2 regions of the Streptomyces sp. 2114.4 genome follow, and region 2 is predicted to be linked to the other one. Evidence: riboswitches for the same ligand, from Rfam matches in the RefSeq annotation. Region 2 holds a riboswitch; the other holds the start of a gene.

Region 1 (7,352 bases), 3.8 Mb from region 2:
CCGGGCCCACACCAACCGCGTCGGGCGTAATGCCTGGTTGGCCGGGTTGATGTCCACTGGGTGGACATTTTCCGGTCGCCCGGAGGTCAGGAAACCGCCCGGCTCCCGACACCGCGCACAGCGACGCCGGTCACCCGGTCACCCGGTCACCCGCCACTCGCGCACCCGGCCTCGCGGACCGGACGCGACGGCGCCAAGGCATGCGGGGCGTCCAGGGCATCCGGGGCATCCGGGGCGTCCCAGGTCCGGATGCGCCGGGCCAGCGCGGCGGCCGCCGCTCCCGGATCGTCCGCCTCCGTGAGGGCGCGGACCACCACGATCCGGCGGGCGCCCGCCTGCAACACCTCGTCCAGATTCCGGGCGTCGATCCCGCCGATCGCGAACCAGGGGCGCTCGGGGGCGCGGGCCGCGGCGTAACGGACCAGGTCGAGGCCGGGGGCGTGACGGCCGGGCTTGGTGGGGGTCGGCCAGCACGGGCCCGTGCAGAAGTAGTCCACACCGGGTTCGGTGAGCGCGGCGTCCACCTCGGCCTCGGCGTGCGTGGAGCGGCCTATGAGGACGTCCGGGCCCAGCAGGGCGCGGGCGGCCGGGACCGGCAGATCGCCCTGCCCGAGATGCAGGACCTCGCTGCCCGCCGCATGGGCGACATCGGCGCGGTCGTTGACCGCGAGCAGCTTGCCGTGCCGCCGGCAGGCGTCCGCGAAGACCTCCAGCTGCCGCAGCTCCTCGCCGGCCTCCATGCCCTTGTCCCGCAGCTGGACGATGTCCACACCCGAGGAGAGCACCGCGTCCAGGAACTGCGGGAGATCGCCCTGGCGCCGGCGGGCGTCCGTGCAGAGATAGAGCCGGGCATCGGACAGAGCCGGGCGTGCGGTGGTCATCGGGCGGCTTCCCCCCAGGTCGGGGGCGTACGGTCCGGGCCTTCCGGTCCGTACGCCCCGCGGGTGCGGTTACGGGTGCTGGCGCGGCTGCCGGCGCAGTGCGGGCCGCGTCATGGCGTCAGACGGCGAGCGCCTGGGCCCGGCGCTTCACCTCCGTACCGCGATTCTCGCGCAGCGCCTGGGCGGGCGTGCCGGGCAGGGTCTCATCCGGGGTGAACAGCCACTCCAGCATCTCCTCGTCGGTGAAACCGTCGTCCTTGAGGAGGGTGAGGGTGCCGACGAGGCCCTTGACCACCTTGTCGTCCTTGATGAAATCGGCGGGCACGTGCAGCGCCCGGTTCTCGCCGCGGCGCACCGCGATCAGCTGGCCCTCCTTGACCAGCTGCCGGACCCGCGTCACCTCGACGCCGAGCTGTTCGGCGATGTCGGGGAGGGTGAGCCAGGCGGGGACGAGTCCATCGATGTTTGCGTCAATCTCGGTCACAGGACAAGCCTGCCACCTCCCACTGACAGCCGGTAGCCGGGCATCGCCATCAGAGGCCCGCTGCACACCGGAGGGTGACGGCCGGCGCCCGGCCGGCCACCGTCGGTCACCGCGCTCCGGCGCCCGGCTACAGCGCCGCGGCCTTCAGCGGCACCGACGCATTCGCGGCCCGCTCCCGGTCCAGGGCGACGCCCCGCTCGATCAGCTTGCGCCCCTGTGCGAGGTCCCGGGGCCGCCCGACGGCCAGCAGCGCGACGAGCCGTCCGTCCCGCAGCCAGATCACCGACCAGGCGGCCCCGGCCGGGTCACCGCGCCAGACCAGCTCGTCGGCGTCCCCGTGGTGCCCCACGTACTGCACGAACCGGCCGAACTGCTCCGACCAGAAGTACGGGACGGGGTCGTAGACCACCCCTTCCGCTTCGCCGCGGGCGATGTTCTCGGCGACCGTGCGCGGGCCCTGGAGGGCGTTGTCCCAGTGGTGGATCAGCAGGCGGGCGCCGTAGCGGGCCGACGGGAAGGAGGCGCAGTCACCGACCGCGTAGACATCGGGCACGGAGGTGCGCAGCTGCTCGTCGGCCAGTACGGAGCCGTCCCGCGGCGAGAGCTCGACGCCCGAGCCGGCCAGCCAGCCGGTCGCGGGGCGGGCGCCGATCCCGATGACCACCGCGTCCGCGGGCAGCACCGTGCCGTCGTCGAGGGTGACCGCGCCCGCCGTGACGGAGGCGACGTGGGCCCCGGTGCGCAGCTCGGCGCCCGCGGCCGCGTACCAGCCGGTCATATGGGCGGCGACCTCGGCGGGCAGCGCACCGGCCAGCGGGCGGTCGGCGGCCTCGACGACGGTGACCGCGCAGCCCGCCTCGCGCGCCGCGGTCGCGAACTCGGCGCCGATCCAGCCGGCCCCGACGACCACGATCTCGTGCTGGGCGGCGAGCACCGGCCGCAGCCGCTCGGCGTCGTCCAGGGTGCGCAGCAGATGGACGCCGGGCAGTCCCTCGCTGCCGGGCAGCACGACCGGTTCGGCGCCGGTCGCCAGGACCGCGTAGTCGTAGGGGACCGGGCCCTCGGCCGTCTCGATCACACGGGAGTCCGGCACCAGCCCGGTGACCGGGCGGCTGAGGTGGAGGGTGATGCCGAGCGCTGCGAAGTCGACGTCGAAGGCGGAGCCCTCGGCTTTGCCCAGGAGTACCGCCTTGGACAGCGGCGGACGGTCGTAGGGCCGGTGGGGCTCGTCGCCGAGGAGCGTGATCGCGCCGGGCCAGCCGTGTTCGCGCAGGGCGACCGCGGTCTGCACACCCGCGATTCCGGCGCCGGCGATCACGACGTGCGGCGTGCGGTCAGGGGCCTGGGAGGACTTGCTCTGCTCGCTCACCCGATCACTCTAGGACGGGGTGTGAGGCGGCTCGCAGCAGCGCGCAAGGAGATCTCTGACACAGCGTCACCGTCCGGGCGGCCCGGGGCGCGGCCCCCGGGAGGCCGGGGGCGCTGTCTTACCGTGCCTCGCGGCCTCGTATTAGGGTGACGGATACACGCACTCGCGGGAGCCCGGACGCACCGGGCTGAGAGGGAGGCTGGCCGGCCTCCGACCGTACGAACCTGATCCGGGTCATGCCGGCGAAGGGAGGGGCTGGACGCCCATGCACGCAACCGCCACATGCTCACGACCCACCCCGCGGAGCCCTGATGTGCTGGTCATCGGCGGCGGCATCATCGGTCTGGTCACGGCCTGGAGGGCGGCCGTCCGCGGGCTGAGCGCCGCGGTGGCCGACCCCTCGCCCGGGGGCGGCGCCGCCCGGGTCGCGGCCGGGATGCTGGCCGCGGTCACCGAGCTCCACTACGGCGAGCAGACCCTGCTGGGCCTCAACCTCGCCTCCGCCCGGCGCTACCCCCGCTTCGTCGAGGAGCTGGAGGAGGCCGCGGGACTGCCCGTCGGCTACCGGCGGTGCGGCACCCTGGCCGTCGCGCTGGACGCCGACGACCGCGCCCACCTGCGCGACCTGCACGCCCTGCAGACCCGCTCGGGGCTGGAGTCGCAGTGGCTCACGGGGCGCGAGTGCCGGCGGCTGGAGCCGATGCTGGCCCCCGGGGTGCGCGGCGGTCTGCGGGTGGACGGCGACCACCAGGTCGATCCGCGCCGGCTGGCGAGCGCACTGGCGACCGCCTGCGAGCGCTCCGGGGTGGCCTTCCACCGGAGCCGGGCCGTACGGCTGACGGTCGACGGCGGCCGGGCCGCCGGCGCCGAACTCGCCGACGGCACCCGGATCGCGGCCGGCCAGGTCGTGCTGGCCGCGGGGAGCTGGAGCGGCCGGCTCGACGGCGTGCCCGACGAGATCCTGCCGCGGGTGCGCCCCGTCAAGGGCCAGGTACTGCGGCTGCGGCTGCCGGAGATGCCCGCCGGCAGCCCCGCCTTCCTCTCCCGCACCGTACGGGCGGTCGTCCGCGGCGGCCCGCTCTACCTGGTCCCGCGCGAGAGCGGCGAACTGGTCGTCGGCGCCACCAGCGAGGAGCTGGGCTGGGACACCACCGTGACCGCCGGCGGGGTCTACGAGCTGCTGCGCGACGCCCACGAGCTGGTCCCCGGCATCACCGAGCTCCCGCTCGTCGAGACCTGCGCCGGACTGCGCCCCGGCTCCCCCGACAACGCCCCGATGCTCGGGCCGACCGCACTGCCCGGCCTCCACCTCGCCACCGGCCACTTCCGCAACGGAGTGCTGCTCACCCCCGTCACCGGTGACGCGATGGCCGAGGTACTGGCCACCGGCCTCCTTCCCGAAGAGGCCCGCCCCTTCTCCCCCGCGCGCTTCTCCCCCACGCCGGAACGGTCCGGGGAGACCCCGAGCGCCGCGCCGGGAACCGAGCGCACCCGTGCCCCACAGGAGCAGCCCGTATGAACGCCGCCCCACCCGCCCCCACCGTCTCGGTGTCCGTCAACGGGGAGCCCCGTGAGGTCCCCGCCGGCCTGACCCTCGACCGGCTCGTCGCGACGCTGTCCCAGGCGCCCGCCGGGGTGGCCGCGGCGGTCAATGAGACCGTGGTGCCCCGTACCCGGTGGCCCGCCACTTTGCTCGCCGACGGCGACCGCGTCGAGGTGCTGACCGCGGTCCAGGGAGGCTGATCCGCAGACATGACCGACACCGCAGCGCTCCGGGGAACGGCCCCCGCATCCGACGGCGGCTTCGCCACGGGCAGCGACCCCGCCCCCCTCACCCTCGCCGGCACCACCTTCACGTCCCGCCTGATCATGGGCACCGGTGGCGCACCCAGCCTCGACGTCCTGGAGCGGGCACTGCTCGCCTCCGGTACGGAGCTGACCACGGTCGCCATGCGGCGGCTGGATCCGACCGTGCAGGGCTCGGTGCTGTCCGTACTGGAACGCCACAAGATCAAGGTGCTGCCGAACACCGCGGGCTGCTTCACCGCGGGCGAAGCGGTGCTCACCGCCCGGCTCGCCCGGGAAGCGCTCGGCACGGACTGGGTCAAGCTGGAGGTGGTCGCCGACGAGCGCACCCTGCTGCCCGACCCGATCGAGCTGCTGGACGCCGCCGAGACCCTGGTCGACGACGGTTTCACCGTGCTGCCCTACACCAACGACGATCCGGTGCTGGCCCGCAAGCTGGAGGACGTGGGCTGCGCCGCGATCATGCCGCTGGGCTCGCCGATCGGCTCCGGCCTGGGCATCCGCAACCCCCACAACTTCCAGCTGATCACCGAGCGGGCCGGCGTCCCCGTCATCCTCGACGCGGGCGCAGGCACGGCGTCGGACGCCTCGCTGGCCATGGAGCTGGGCTGCGCGGCGGTGATGCTGGCGTCCGCGGTGACCCGCGCCCAGGAACCCGAACTGATGGCCTCCGCCATGCGCCATGCCGTCACGGCGGGCCGCCTGGCGTTCTGCGCGGGGCGCATCCCACGGCGTCACTTCGCGTTGGCGTCTTCGCCGGCGGAGGGCCTGCTCGACCTTGAGCGGCCGGCGTTCTGAGTCTTTGGCTTTCCCCGCCGTAGGGGTTCCTCGCCGTTTGTCGCCCGCTGCGCGGGTGCGCTCGCCGTGGCGCCTGCGGCGGGCCGGGTCCGCTGCAGGCGCCACCCCCACGGCGGGCAGGCCGAAAACGTGGGGCCCAAAGCCGAGCGCAGCGGAACGATAGACTCGTCTCCCGTGGATACCACCCTTCAGGACCCGCTCGTGGGCCAGCTGCTCGACGGCCGTTATCGCGTCCAGGCGCGCATCGCCGCAGGCGGTATGGCCACGGTCTACCAGGCCATGGACACCCGGCTCGACCGCGTGCTCGCGCTGAAGGTGATGCACCCGGGCCTCGCCACGGACGGGGCGTTCGTCGAGCGCTTCATCCGCGAGGCGAAGTCGGTCGCGCGGTTGTCGCATCCGAATGTGGTGGGTGTCTTCGACCAGGGCACGGACGGTACGTACGTGTATCTGGCCATGGAGTACGTCGCCGGCTGCACGCTGCGCGATGTGCTGCGCGAGCGGGGCGCCCTGCAGCCGCGGGCCGCGCTGGACATCCTGGAGCCGATCCTGGCCGCCCTGGGGGCCGCGCACCGTGCCGGGCTGGTGCACCGCGACATGAAGCCGGAGAACGTCCTGATCGGCGACGACGGCCGGGTCAAGGTCGCCGACTTCGGTCTGGTGCGGGCGGTGGACACCAACACCACCGCGTCGACCGGCTCCGTGCTGGGCACCGTCTCCTACCTCGCTCCCGAGCAGCTGGAGCACGGCACCGCGGACGCCCGGGTCGATGTCTACGCCTGCGGTGTGGTGCTCTACGAGATGCTGACCGGCGGCAAGCCGCACACCGGCGGCACCGTGGCGCAGATCCTCTACCAGCATCTGCACGAGGACGTGCTGCCGCCGTCCGGGCTGGTGCCCGGTCTCGCACCGCAGCTGGACGAGCTGGTCGCGCTGGCCTGTGCCCGCGAGCCGCAGCTGCGGCCGCAGGACGCGGTGGTGCTGCTGTCCCGGGCGCAGGAGGCCCGCGCACAGCTGACCGACGCCCAGCTGGATGTCGTACCGCCGGAGGCGAGGGACCTGGCCTCGGGGAGCGCGGTCGACGACTTCGCGCGGACGGACGTGATACCCCGCACCGACGGCGCGGCGGAGCTGAACCGCACCAGCCGGCTGGAGGTGCCGGCGGCCGCCGAGCAGACCACCCGGCTGCGGCCGGTGCCCGCCGAGGAGGCACCCCGCCGCGGGCTCCGGCGGCGGCCGCTCGTCACCGTCATCGCGGCCGTGCTGCTGATCCTCGGGGTCGGCACGGGCGTCTGGTACATCACCGAAGGCCAGTTCACCACCGTTCCCGCGGTGCTGGAGATGACACAGGCCAAGGCCGAGAAGACCCTGCGGGACGACGGGCTGGGCGTGAAGGTGGTGCGCGGCTTCAGCTCGAACGTGGAGCGCGGGCACGTCATGAAGACGGATCCGGCGACCGGCAAGCAGATCCGCGGCACCGGAACGGTCACCGTCACCATCTCCCGCGGACCGGAGATCGTCGAGGTCCCGGACCTGTCGGGCACCCCGGTCGCCGACGCCAAGCGGAAGCTGCGCGACCGCGGGCTGGTGCCGGCCACCGTCACCCGGGAGTTCAGCGACGAGGTGGCCAAGGGCTCGGTGATCCGTACGGACCCGGTTGCCGGGACCAAGCGGCGGCCCGATACGGGCGTGGGGCTGACGGTCAGCCGCGGCAGCGCGGTCGAGGTGCCCGGCGTACTCGGCAGCGACCGCGCGGACGCGGCGAACACGTTGCGCGAGGCCGGTTTCCAGGTGCGCTTCGCCGGCGAGCCGGTGTTCTCCACCCAGGACAAGGGCACCGTCGCCCGGCAGACCCCGGCCGAGGGCAAGCAGCTCGGCAAGGGCGACCCGGTCACTCTCACGCTCTCCAAGGGGCCGGAGATGATCGCCGTCCCGAACGTCACCGGCAAGAACGTCGATGACGCCAAGAAGCAGCTGACCGACCTGGGCTTCCAGGTCGAGGTGAAGAAGCCGT
Region 2 (7,352 bases):
GCGGCGGACTGGGCGTCGACCCCGACGTCGTGCACGCGATGGCCCGCGAAATCGCCGCCGTGGTGCGCGACGGCTATGAGATCGCCATCGTGATCGGCGGCGGCAACTTCTTCCGCGGCGCCGAACTCCAGCAGCGCGGCATGGACCGCGCCCGCTCCGACTACATGGGCATGCTGGGCACGGTCATGAACTGTCTGGCCCTCCAGGACTTCCTGGAGAAGGAGGGCATCGACTCCCGCGTCCAGACGGCGATCACCATGGGCCAGGTCGCGGAGCCGTACATTCCGCTGCGTGCGGTGCGCCATCTGGAGAAGGGCCGGGTCGTGATCTTCGGCGCAGGCATGGGCATGCCGTACTTCTCCACCGACACCACCGCCGCACAGCGCGCCCTGGAGATCGACGCCGAGGCCATGCTGATGGGCAAGAACGGGGTGGACGGGGTCTACGACTCCGACCCCAAGAAGAACCCCGACGCGGTGAAGTTCGACGCCCTCGAATACGGCGAGGTCATCACCCGGGACCTGAAGGTCGCCGATGCCACCGCCATCACGCTCTGCCGGGACAACAAGCTCCCGATCCTCGTCTTCGAGCTGCTCGCCGAGGGCAACATCGCGCGCGCGGTGAAGGGTGAGAAGATCGGCACGCTCGTCAGCGATCAGGGCACCCGGGCCTGACGGCCCCAACTGCCGTGGTTCCGTACGGGCATCGGCCGGTACGGGCGGCAGCTCCCGGCCGGGGGAAGACCCCGGTACGGGGATGGACAACGGCCTGCCGGTCGGACACCGTGCAGGAGAAGACGCGCGGCAGGGGCGAGGCTCTGCTTCTTACCGAAAAGACCAGGAGCAAGTGGTGATCGAAGAGATCCTCCTCGAGGCCGAGGAGAAGATGGAGAAGGCCGTCGTGGTCGCCAAGGAGGACTTCGCCGCGATTCGCACCGGGCGTGCGCACCCGGCGATGTTCAACAAGATCGTGGCGGACTACTACGGTGCGATGACGCCGATCAACCAGCTGGCGTCGTTCTCGGTTCCCGAACCGCGGATGGCCGTGGTGACCCCGTTCGACAAGAGCGCGCTGCGCAACATCGAGCAGGCCATCCGCGACTCCGACCTCGGCGTCAACCCGAGCAACGACGGCAACATCATCCGGGTGACGTTCCCCGAGCTGACCGAGGAGCGCCGCAAGGAGTTCATCAAGGTCGCGAAGAACAAGGGCGAGGACGCCAAGATCTCGATCCGCAGCGTCCGCCGCAAGGCCAAGGAAACCCTCGACAAGCTCGTCAAGGACAAGGAAACCGGCGAGGACGAGGTCCGCCGCGCCGAGAAGGAGCTCGACGACACCACCGCGAAGTACGTCGCGCAGGTGGACGAGCTCCTCAAGCACAAGGAATCCGAGCTCCTCGAGGTCTGATGAACGAGTCTTCCTGGGGGGCCGCCCCGCCCGGCGCGGGACACCGGGCACCGTCCGATCACGGGCCGGCCTCCTCGCTTCGCGGGGTGGCGCCCCCCGTCCCGGCGGGTCCCGGGCATGACTGGGGCGACCCGGACCGGACTCGGCCGCTGCCCTTCGTGCCCGGGCCGGGCGGACACCAGGACGACGACCGGGAATATCGGAACATCCGGGATAGCCGGGATCACCTGGACGACCGGGGGGCTGCTCGACCGAGCGGCCCCCTGTTCCGCGACGAAAAGCCGCAGGAGCCCATGCCCACCTCTCTTTCCGGGTCCGACAGCTCGCCGGACTCAGAGAAGCCGAAGAAGAAGAGCGCGGGCCGCAATCTGCGCGCCGCGATAGGGGTCGGTATCGGCCTCGGCGCGATCATCGTTGCGTCGCTCTTCGTCTACAAGCCTGTCTTCATCGGCGTGATAGCGATCGCCGTCGTAGTGGGCCTGTGGGAGCTGACCTCGCGGCTGGCGGAGCGCAAGGACATCAAGGTGCCGCTGGTGCCGCTGGCGGTCGGTGGGACCGCCATGGTGGCCGCCGGATATGTCCGCGGTGCCGAGGGCGCCTGGGTGGCGATGGCGCTCACCGCGCTGGCCGTCCTCGTCTGGCGGATGACCGAGGCACCCGAGAACTATCTGCGGGACGTCACCGCCGGTGTCTTCGCGGCGTTCTACGTGCCTTTCCTCGCGACGTTCGTGGCGCTGATGCTCGCGGCGGAGCCCGACGGGCCGGAACGGGTGCTGACCTTCCTGATGCTCACGGTCGTCAGCGACACCGGCGCGTACGCGGTCGGCTGGCGGTTCGGCAGGCACAAGCTCGCACCGCGCATCAGCCCCGGAAAGACCCGCGAAGGCCTCGTCGGCGCGGTGCTCTTCGCGATGGTGGCCGGCGCCCTGTGCATGGAATTCCTGATCGTGCACGGCGCCTGGTGGCAGGGCCTGCTGCTCGGTCTCGCGGTCGCGGCCAGCGCCACCCTCGGCGACCTCGGCGAATCCATGATCAAGCGCGATCTCGGCATCAAGGACATGGGCACCCTGCTCCCCGGCCACGGCGGAATCATGGACCGCCTCGACTCCCTGCTGCCGACGGCGCCGGTCGTCTGGCTGCTGTTCGTGATCTTCGTGGGGTCCGGCTGAGCCCAGGGACCGCAGGGGGAAGAGGGACCGTGGGAGGAAGCGAGTCCTCCGGTTTCGTCCTCTCCCCGCTTCCCTGCACGGGACGGTCTCCCGACGCCTGCGAGGGGCCTGCCGCACCAAGCGGCGGGCCCCTTTCGCATCGGGCCCCTTTCGCATGAGGTGCTGGAGCGTCCTGGCCCGGCGCCCGCGGCTCCTGGCGTGTACTTGGCTTCCACACCCGCCTCACCCCACTGTGCGCCCAACCGCGTCGGTCGGTTCGTAGGGACGAACGTGGTGGCGGCCGAGTCGATCGGCTGCAGCTGAAGATTCCTGGGCGGCGTCGCCTTGTCCGCGCCTCCGGACAGTCGTCTGGTGACCCGGAGCTGCATGATTTCCGAAATCACCAACATACAAACAACGCGAACGGAGCCAGCGTCTGCGGACCCTCGCTCTTCAGCCTGTCAGCCCCACGTTGCCCGTGCGACCCGATGCCCACATGGTGTGCTCTCGCGAGATTGCGGCTTCCGCCTGGTCGACGAATTTTCCCCAGGACTCCGCGTCCGCAGATTCATCCGTGAGAGAGAGGATGTGCCTGATCTCCCGCGCGGTCAGGCTGTATGCAGAGGCTTCTGTCTCCAGTCGCTGTGCCTGGAACCATGCGGTGATGCCGGCAACTCCCGCACTGACCACACCGAGCAAATCGATGGAAACCACGCCGTATGCCTTCACCGCACCGGCGACGACGCCGATCATTTCCCCAGCAAGAGCAACACTCCGCCAGGTACGGGACTGCTTGTCTCGCAGTTTGGCCATCCGTGCGTACCACTCGACTTGTTCCATCAGGCGATTGCTTTTGTAGGTCGCGATCCGCTCGTCTCTGCCGGCGGCACGGCAGCGTTCCATCGCCTCGTTGACGTCGAGTCCGGCAGACACATCGACGATATCGAGGCCGAGGCTGATCTCTCGGAGTCTGTTGATGAAGAGGCGCCGGGCCTCGACTGCCGGCATGGATTCAGGGAAGGGCTCTCCGCACACCGCGTAGCGCCAAGCAAGCGTCTTGCATGATTCGGCGGCGGCCCGGCACTCGTACCAGCGCCGCTCATCTCGTTGCTCCACGATGTAGAGCCGAACCAAGATGGAGGAAATGAAAGCCAAGGAGGCGGCAAGTCCCGCCCAGTCGGTCCCGTTACTGCTGAATTTGAGCGTTGTGGTGCCGACGGCTGCCGCCAGGAATAACAGAAGGAGCGTCAGGCGGAGTTGGCCGAAATAGCGGCGCTTCGAACGAATGGAGCCTGTGTCGGCATCTCGGAAAAAGGGCGGAAGCTGATGCCAGGTGAAGCTGTCGCTGCCGGGACCGGTCATCAGGCTTCCTTGAGTAGGTAGGACAGTCAACGTGCCATGCTAGCCGACCAGTTGATGCTGCCGCGGCAGAAATCCTGCTCGCCCTCGTGGGAGGTCGGCCCGCCCGTCTCGTTCCAGGAGTGGCGCGTACAGGATGGGCCAGGCCGTCAGGGTGTGCCGCCTCTAACTGGTCGGCAGCCCCGGAGTCTCAGGAACGCCGGCACCCGGGAAGCTGTCCCCGGGTCGTCTCCGTGCCGAAAGTCGGCGACGTGGCTGATCAGTTGATCTTCTACGGCGGTAACGCCGAGACGGAACGCGACTCCCTCGGGCCGCTGACATCCACTACTGATATCAACGGCTGCGAATGGCAGGAAACGGCTGCGAACGGCAGCAGAAAAGCGCGTGACAGCAAAGAAGCGCCGGCGTCATGTGTTCGCTCCCTGCGCCGTGACCATGTCGCCAATGCCGCCGCGTGGGACAACGCCGATCTTGGTGGTTTCCTGGGGGCTCTTGCCGTCCGGATCGATGACGCGGCCGGCCACCCATGACAGAGGACCACAGCGGGTGACCGCCCGCTCACCGCTCCGACCTGGGCACCCGTAAACGATCTGCCACACTGGACGCACCATGCCTGTACCCGGAGAACTTACTTTCGTCGCGCCGCGCGGGGCCAAGAAGCCTCCGCGGCACCTTGCCGATCTCAGTCCCGTCGAGCGTCGCGAAGCGGTGGCCGCGATCGGGGAGAAGCCGTTTCGCGCCAAGCAGCTGTCGCAGCACTATTTCGCCCGCTATGCGCACGACCCGGCGCAGTGGACCGACATCCCGGCGGCGGCGCGCGAGAAGCTGGCGGCCGAGCTGCTGCCGGACCTGATGAAGGTCGTCCGGCACATCTCGTGTGACGACGACACCACGCGCAAGACGCTGTGGAAGATGCACGACGGCACGCTCGTCGAGTCCGTGCTGATGCGCTACCCGGACCGGGTCACCATGTGCATCTCCTCGCAGGCCGGGTGCGGAATGAACTGCCCGTTCTGCGCGACGGGGCAGGCGGGCCTGGACCGTAACCTGTCGACCGCCGAGATCGTGCACCAGATCGTCGACGGGATGCGTGCGCTGCGCGACGGCGAGGTGCCGGGCGGGCCCGCGCGGCTGTCGAACATCGTCTTCATGGGGATGGGCGAGCCGCTCGCCAACTACAAGCGGGTGGTCGGGGCGATCCGGCGGCTGACCGACCCCGAACCCGATGGGCTGGGGCTGTCCCAGCGGGGTATCACCGTCTCGACGGTCGGGCTGGTGCCGGCGATGTTGCGGTTCGCCGATGAAGGATTCAAGTGCCGGCTGGCGGTGTCGCTGCATGCGCCCGATGACGAGCTGCGCGACACCCTGGTGCCCGTCAACACGCGCTGGAAGGTGCGTGAGGTGCTGGACGCGGCCTGGGAGTACGCGGAGAAGTCCGGGCGGCGGATCTCGATCGAGTATGCGCTGATCCGGGACATCAACGACCAGGCGTGGCGCGGTGACCTGCTGGGACGGCTGCTGAAGGGCAAGCGCGTCCATGTGAACCTCATTCCGCTGAATCCGACGCCCGGATCGAAGTGGACCGCCTCGCGCCCCGAGGACGAGCGGGCGTTCGTCCAGGCCATCGAGGCGCACGGCGTACCGGTGACCGTCCGCGACACCCGCGGCCAGGAGATCGACGGCGCCTGCGGCCAGCTCGCGGCCTCGGAACGCTGACCGCCCGCTGGTACTGTGTGATCGAACAAATGCACCACATCCGACAGGGGAGCGCCACAGCGCTGAGAGTGCGGAAGCGTCGTAGACCTCTACGGTGCCCGCAGACCCTTGAACCTCGCCCGGGTCATTCCGGGTAGGAAGTTCGGTCGTCACTCATGCTGTTGCGCCCCGCCCGGGGCCCGCTCCCTGCGTCCTCGGACGCCGAGGGCCGTGGACACCGGGCGGGGCCGCGTCTCTTCCTGGCCAGCCAGGAGGAAATCAGTGAGCACCACGAGCAGAATCACCGCCACGGCGGTCGCCGCCGCGGTCGGCATGTCGGCGCTGGCCGCCTGCGGTGCCCCGGGCGGGGGCGCGGACGCCAAGACCGTCACGCTCGTCAGCCATGACTCGTTCAACGTCTCCAAGTCGGTCCTGAGCGCCTTCGAGAAGGAGAGCGGCTACAAGGTCAGGATCCTCAAGGGCGGGGATGCCGGGAAGGCCGTCAACCAGGCGATCCTTTCCAAGGGCAATCCGCAGGGCGATGTGTTCTTCGGTATCGACAACACGCTGCTCTCGCGCGGGCTGCACGAAGGGCTCTTCAGCCCGTACCGGGCCAAGGGGCTGGCGGACGTGCCGGCCGGGCTGCAGCTCGACAAGGGCGAGCACCGCGTCACCCCGCTCGACTACGGCGACATCTGCGTCAACTACGACCGCGGCTACTTCGCCCGACACAAGACCCCGCCGCCCAAGACCCTCGAGGATCTGCTCAAGCCCCGGTACAAGGGGATGCTCGTGACGGAGAACTCCGCCACCTCCTCCCCGGGGCTCGCCTTCCAGCTCGGCACCATCGCGAAGTACGGGCCGGCCGGCTGGCAGAACTACTGGAAGAAGCTCAAGGCCAATGGCGTCGAGGTCGTCGACGGCTGGGAACAGGCCTACTACGAGCGGTTCACGGGATCCGCGGCCGGCAAGCGCAAGGGCGACAAGCCGCTGGTGGTCTCCTACGCCTCCAGCCCGCCGGCCGAGGTGCTGGGCAAGAAGCCCGCGCCCAAGGAGGCGCCGACCGGCGTCGCGACGGGCACCTGCTTCCGCCAGATCGAATTCGGCGCCCTGCTCAAGGGGGCGAAGAACGAGAAGGGGGGTAAGGCGCTGCTGGACTTCTTGCTGAGCAAGAAGTTCCAGGAGGACGTACCGCTGCAGATGTTCGTCAACCCGGCACGTGAGGACGCCACGGTGCCGGAGCTGTTCACCAAGTACGGCACGAAGATCGACAAGCCCACGACGCTGCCGCCCGAGACGATCACCAAGAACCGCGAACAGTGGATCAAGCAGTGGTCCTCGCTCGTTCTGAAGTAGCCCGCGGCCGGCGCCCGCGGCCCGTACGGGGAACGGCGGCGCGGCTCGGCCTGATGGCGGTGCCGCTGGCCTTCTTCGCGCTGTTCTTCGCCTATCCGGTGGTGGCGATCGTCGGACGCGGGCTCAAGGACGGCGGGCAGTGGCAGCTCGGCCGGTTCGGTGCCGTGCTGAGTGACCCGGACATCGTGCATGTGCTGTGGTTCACCGTCTGGCAGGCGGCGGCCTCCACGGGGCTGACCCTGCTGATCGCGCTGCCGGGTGCCTATGTCTTCGCGCGGTTCGACTTCCCCGGCAAGCAATTGCTGCGGGCCGTGGTGGCGGTGCCGTTCGTGCTGCCGACCGTCGTCGTCGGCTCGGCCTTCCTGGCGCTGGCCGGGCGGGGCGGAC

What was found. A riboswitch is a leader RNA that binds a small molecule or an ion and turns the genes downstream of it on or off. The one in region 2 is predicted to bind thiamine pyrophosphate.
Region 1: linked by a shared signal. The riboswitch ahead of thiO (glycine oxidase ThiO) and the one ahead of CFW40_RS26015 (thiamine ABC transporter substrate binding subunit) in region 2 are both predicted to bind thiamine pyrophosphate.

The regions. Positions count from the first base shown of each region.
Region 1 is NZ_FYEY01000001.1:2,026,074-2,033,425, forward strand. Features, by position in the region: gene thiE (thiamine phosphate synthase) at 147-881, opposite strand; gene CFW40_RS08810 (Rv2175c family DNA-binding protein) at 1,000-1,365, opposite strand; gene CFW40_RS08815 (NAD(P)/FAD-dependent oxidoreductase) at 1,493-2,734, opposite strand; TPP riboswitch at 2,890-3,002, shown strand; gene thiO (glycine oxidase ThiO) at 3,000-4,253, shown strand; gene thiS (sulfur carrier protein ThiS) at 4,250-4,477, shown strand; gene CFW40_RS08830 (thiazole synthase) at 4,487-5,338, shown strand; gene pknB (Stk1 family PASTA domain-containing Ser/Thr kinase) at 5,513-7,352, shown strand, end outside.
Region 2 is NZ_FYEY01000001.1:5,875,027-5,882,378, forward strand. Features, by position in the region: gene pyrH (UMP kinase) at 1-674, shown strand, start outside; gene frr (ribosome recycling factor) at 850-1,407, shown strand; gene CFW40_RS25995 (phosphatidate cytidylyltransferase) at 1,407-2,576, shown strand; gene CFW40_RS26000 (DUF4231 domain-containing protein) at 3,009-3,917, opposite strand; gene CFW40_RS26005 (hypothetical protein) at 4,166-4,444, shown strand; gene rlmN (23S rRNA (adenine(2503)-C(2))-methyltransferase RlmN) at 4,524-5,630, shown strand; TPP riboswitch at 5,666-5,788, shown strand; gene CFW40_RS26015 (thiamine ABC transporter substrate binding subunit) at 5,892-6,965, shown strand; gene CFW40_RS26020 (iron ABC transporter permease) at 6,941-7,352, shown strand, end outside.